One region of the Paracoccus sp. BR5-17 genome, then DNA from elsewhere that is predicted to be linked to it. Evidence: riboswitches for the same ligand, from Rfam matches in the RefSeq annotation. Region 1 holds a riboswitch; the other holds the start of a gene.
What was found. A riboswitch is a leader RNA that binds a small molecule or an ion and turns the genes downstream of it on or off. The one in region 1 is predicted to bind thiamine pyrophosphate.

Region 1 (2,439 bases):
ATCGCTCCGCCAGCCCGTTCGCGCACGGGCGGGCGCAGCAGGGGCAGCCTGCCCTTCTGCGTCAGGTCCAGGTAGTCGACGATGGCCCCCATCGCCGCCAGTTCCGCGCGGGTGAAGCTGCCGAAGCCGTCCAGCGTGTCCACGCCGTAAAGCGCGCAGAGCCGCCGCTGCCCCGCCGCGCTGTCGAAGGCGCTGGCCGGCAGGTCGGTCATGGCCGCGCCGGCCTCCTCGATCAGGTCGCGCAGGGCCGGGTCCGCCACCAGCACCTCGCGCGGGGACAGGCGGGCCAGTTCCGGGGCCAACCGCGCCAAGGCGCAGTCCATCACCTGGAAGGCGCCGGTCGAGATATCCACCCAGGCCAGCGCGCTCTCCTCGCGCACCTGCGCGAAGGCCGCCAGGAAATTGTGCCGCCGCGCTTCCAGCAGCGATTCCTCGGTCAGCGTTCCCGGCGTCACCAGCCGCACCACCTCGCGCGCCACCACCGACTTCGAGCCGCGCTTGCGGGCCTCGGCCGGGTCTTCCACCTGCTCGGCGATGGCGACGCGGAAGCCCTTGCGGATCAGCGTCAGCAGATAGCCCTCGGCGGCATGGACCGGCACGCCGCACATCGGGATCGGTTCACCCCCATGCGTGCCGCGCCGGGTCAGCGCGATGTCCAGCGCGGCGGCGGCGGCCACCGCGTCGTCGAAGAACATCTCGTAGAAGTCGCCCATGCGATAGAACAGCAGCGCGCCGGGATTGGCGTCCCGGATCGCCAGGTATTGCGCCATCATCGGGGTGGGCTGTTCGCTCGCGTCCTTGGTCATGGCGGCTTTTCTAGCCGCTTGCGCGGGCGCGCGAAATCCCTACATTCGACCCCACCTCGGGGGCCAAGTGGCTGAGACGCGCAAGCGGACCCGTTGAACCTGATCCGGCTAACACCGGCGGAGGGAAGGTGACGCTGTCCTTTCTTTCGGCAACCCTTGTGGAAAGGAGACAGCGATGAGACTGCCCCTGATGCTTGCCCTTCTGGCCGCGGCCCCGGCCGTGGCGCAGGAACGACCCGTCCTGACCGTCTATGCCGGCGAATCGATCACCAGCGAATGGGGACCCGGCCCGAAGATCGAGGAAGGGTTCGAAGCCTTCTGCGCCTGCGACCTGCGCTTCGTCACCGGGGACGAGTTGTCCCGCATCCTGATGGAGGGCGAGCGGACCGAGGCCGACATCGTCTTCGGCCTGAACACCGACGTGACGGCGCGTGCCCGCGCATCGGGGCTGTTCGCGCCGCACGGGCAGGACACCACCGGGCTGTCGATGCCCATCGCATGGACCGACGACATCTTCCTGCCCTACAACTGGGGCGAGACGGCCTTCGTCTATGACGAGACCCGGCTGAAGAGTCCCCCCGCCAGTTTCGCCGAACTGCTGGACGCGCCGGACGATCTGAAGATCGTCATCCAGGATCCGCGATCATCGGTCAGCGGTCTGGCGCTGCTGCTGTGGGTCAAGGCGGTCTATGGCGATCAGGCGCCGGACGCCTGGGCGAAGCTTGCCCCCAAGGTGCTGACCGTCACCAAGGGCTGGTCGGAATCCTACGGCATGTTCACCGAGGGCGAGGCCGACATGGTGCTGTCATACACCACCTCGCCCGCCTATCACATCGCGGCCGAGGACGACCCGACCAAGAAGGCCGCGATCTTCCCCGAAGGCCATTACTTCATGGCCGAGGTGGCGGCCCAGGTCCGCACCACCGACCAGCCGGAACTGGCGCAACGCTTCATGGACTGGATCCTGACGCCCGAGTTCCAGAAGGTGATCCCGCTGGCCAACTGGTCCCTGCCCGCCAAGCTGCCGCAGGACGAATGGCCGCAGGTGATGCGCGACCTGCCCCGCCCCGAAAAGACCCTGTTCTATACCGAGGACGAGGCCGAGGCGGCCCGCCAGCCCGCGCTTGACGAATGGCTGCGGGCCTTCGCGGGCTGAGCCGGGCCGAGGCCGGGGGCGCTGCGGCAGCCCTTGGCCTTGCCGTCCTGATCCTGGGCACGCTGGGGGCCGTCGCCTGGGCGGCGCAGGGGCTGTCGGGGCTTGGCCCCTGGGACTGGCGCGCGGTCCGGTTCACGCTGTGGCAGGCGGCGCTGTCGGCCACGCTGTCGGCGGCCCTGGCGGTGCCGGTGGCCCGCGCCCTGGCGCGGCGGCGCTTTGCGGGCCGGGCCGCCCTGGTCACGCTGCTGGGCGCGCCCTTCATCCTGCCGGTGATCGTGGCGATCATGGGGCTGGTCGCGGTCTTTGGCCGCAACGGCGCCGTCAATGACGCCCTGCGGCTTCTGGGCCTGCCCGAGGTCTCGATCTATGGCTGGCAGGGGGTGATCCTGGCGCATGTGTTCTTCAACCTGCCCCTGTCGGTGCGGCTGATCCTGCAGGGCTGGCAGTCGATCCCGGCCGAACGCTTCCGGCTGGCGG
Region 2 (2,439 bases), on a different contig from region 1:
TTCGAGGCCACCGTCCGGCGGTGCATCGCGGCTGGCCTGGTGGCTGCCAAAGATGCGGCGATCGACGCCTCGTTCGTTGCTGCAGACGCAAGCTGGCAACGGAAGATGCGCGAGGGCGACCTGGCCCCTGATGCGCAATCCCTGACACGGCCGGTGCGGGAGTGGTTGACCGACGAGGCGGCGGTGAGCCCAGCGGAAACCGGGCGAAAGCGAGGGCCGCCAGCAGAGTTGTCGCGCACCGATCCGGCTGCTGCATGGTCGGCGCGCACGGCGCGGGGACGGTTCGGCTACGCGCTCAACCTCCTGATCGACACCCCGGGCGGAGTCGCGCTCGACGTACAGGCCAGTCCCGCTCGGTTCGCCGCGGAGGTGGACGCCGGACGCGCCATGCTGGCGTACGTCCTTGATCGGTTCGGCTACCGCCCGAAGCGCGTCGCCGCCGATGGCGCCTACGGCAGCGCCACCTTTCTGGCTTACGTGCGCGACCAGGGTGTGCTCCCCCACATCCCCGTGCTGGAGCGCTCGGGACAGACCAAGGGCAAGCTCACCCGTCAGGCCTTCACCTACGATGCAGAGCGCGACCGCTACATCTGCCCCGCCGGCAAAAAATTGACACACAAAGGAGGCGATGCGCGCCGCGGGTTCCATAGCTACCGGGCACGGCTGTCCGATTGCCAAGGCTGTCCGCTCCATGAAGCTTGCACGGACAGGCCTGTCCGGACCGTGTCGCGGATGGTGGATGAGGAGGCACGCGATCTGGTCCGCGCCGAAATGGGGACGGCGCTCTTCAAACGGTCGATGCGGCTGCGACGGGGCGTCGAGCGGCTGTTTGCGGATGCCAAGGCCAGGCGCGGTTTGGCCCGGCTGCATCTGCGCGGCCTGCGCGGCGCCGAAGAGGAGTTCCTGATCGGAGCCGCAGTGCTGAACCTGCTACTGCTCGCACGGCCTGCTGGCATGGTTCGACGGCGCCCAAGGACGCCTACTCTGCCGGCACGGCTCGGTCGCAGGCCAAGGACGTCCTTGGCCTGCATAGCCTCCGCAGCGCCGCCAGTCACATCGCTGAACTCCTGACTTCTGCGACAGAAGGCAGCGCCGTGAGCCCGGGAGAAAGCGGTGTGACTGTCATCGGCCTTGGCACGTTCCTCCAGCGCTAAGTGGTACCGATCACGGGAGTGCTACATGCGACTTAACCACCTCTCCGAAGATGACGCTGAAGCCGTCATTTCAAGGATGGGCGGGATTCTGCGATGGACACGCCGCTATTGAGGAGGAAAAGCAGGTGTCGGTTGCCGGTTGCCGAACCAGTCCAGCCACACCACTTGCACTCCCCACCGCAGCCTTTACACTCACGCCATACGCTCGTTGGGGCGCCCCGCTCGGGGCTGAGATGTGCCAGGCACAGCACCCATCGAACCTGATCCGGGTCATGCCGGCGAAGGGAACGGGCAACGCCGCAATCTGATGCGGCTTCCCCGTCCTCGATACGCGCATGACCCTCGGTATGGAGGGAAACATGGCGATCGCGCTGACCATCGCAGGGTCCGACAGCGGCGGTGGGGCCGGGATCCAGGCGGACCTCAAGACCTTCTCGGCGCTCGGCGTCTATGGGGCGAGCGCGCTGACCGCGATCACCGCCCAGAACACCCGCGCCGTCATCCGCGTCGAGGGGGTCTCGCCCGACATGATCCGCGCCCAGATCGAAGCCGTCCTGGATGATCTGGACGTGGCGGCGGTCAAGATCGGGATGCTGGGGTCCGCCGCCGCGACGCTTGCCGTGGCAGACGCGCTGGCGGGCTGCGCGGCGCCGATCGTCCTTGATCCGGTGATGGTCGCCAAGTCGGGCGACCGCCTGATCGAGGACGAGGCCGTCGCTGCCTTGAGGGATCGGCTGATGCCGCTCGCCGCCGTTCTGACGCCGAACCTGCCGGAGGCGGCGCGGCTTCTGTCCGGCGAGATCGCGACTGACGCATCTGCGACCGTGGAACAGGGCGAGGCGCTGCGGGCGATGGGACCCGCCTGGGTGCTGATGAAGGGCGGCCATGCCGAGGGCGCGGACTGCACCGACCGGCTGATCGGGCCGGAGCATCGCGACTTCACCGCACCGCGCATCGGAACCAGGAACACCCATGGCACTGGCTGCACCCTATCCTCGGCCATCGCGGCGGGCCTCGCCCAAGGGATGAGCGTGCCGGAGGCCACAGCCCGCGCGCATGCGTGGCTGCATGGCGCGATCCTTGCCGCAGACGGGCTGGGCGTGGGGACCGGCCATGGGCCGGTGCATCATTTCCATGACTGGTGGACGGCGTGACCAACGGCGCGGATGGGCAAGCTCTCACGGTGCTGGGCGCCGGGGTCATGGGCCTCGCCGCAGCGACCGAGCTGGCGGAGCGTGGCCACCGGGTGGCCCTGGTGGACCCGGCGCTCGGCCCGAGCGGGCAT

Region 2: another riboswitch for thiamine pyrophosphate. It lies ahead of thiD (bifunctional hydroxymethylpyrimidine kinase/phosphomethylpyrimidine kinase); the one in region 1 lies ahead of ACZ1HC_RS05605 (thiamine ABC transporter substrate-binding protein).

Annotation. Positions count from the first base shown of each region.
Region 1 covers NZ_JBVFUV010000003.1:852,007-854,445, forward strand. The annotation lists gene mutS (DNA mismatch repair protein MutS) at 1-806, opposite strand, end outside; TPP riboswitch at 854-949, shown strand; gene ACZ1HC_RS05605 (thiamine ABC transporter substrate-binding protein) at 982-1,962, shown strand; partial or broken gene ACZ1HC_RS05610 (ABC transporter permease family protein) at 1,938-2,439, shown strand, end outside.
Region 2 covers NZ_JBVFUV010000006.1:37,107-39,545, forward strand. The annotation lists gene ACZ1HC_RS17030 (transposase) at 1-1,071, shown strand, start outside; TPP riboswitch at 1,354-1,458, shown strand; gene thiD (bifunctional hydroxymethylpyrimidine kinase/phosphomethylpyrimidine kinase) at 1,514-2,308, shown strand; gene ACZ1HC_RS17040 (FAD-dependent oxidoreductase) at 2,305-2,439, shown strand, end outside.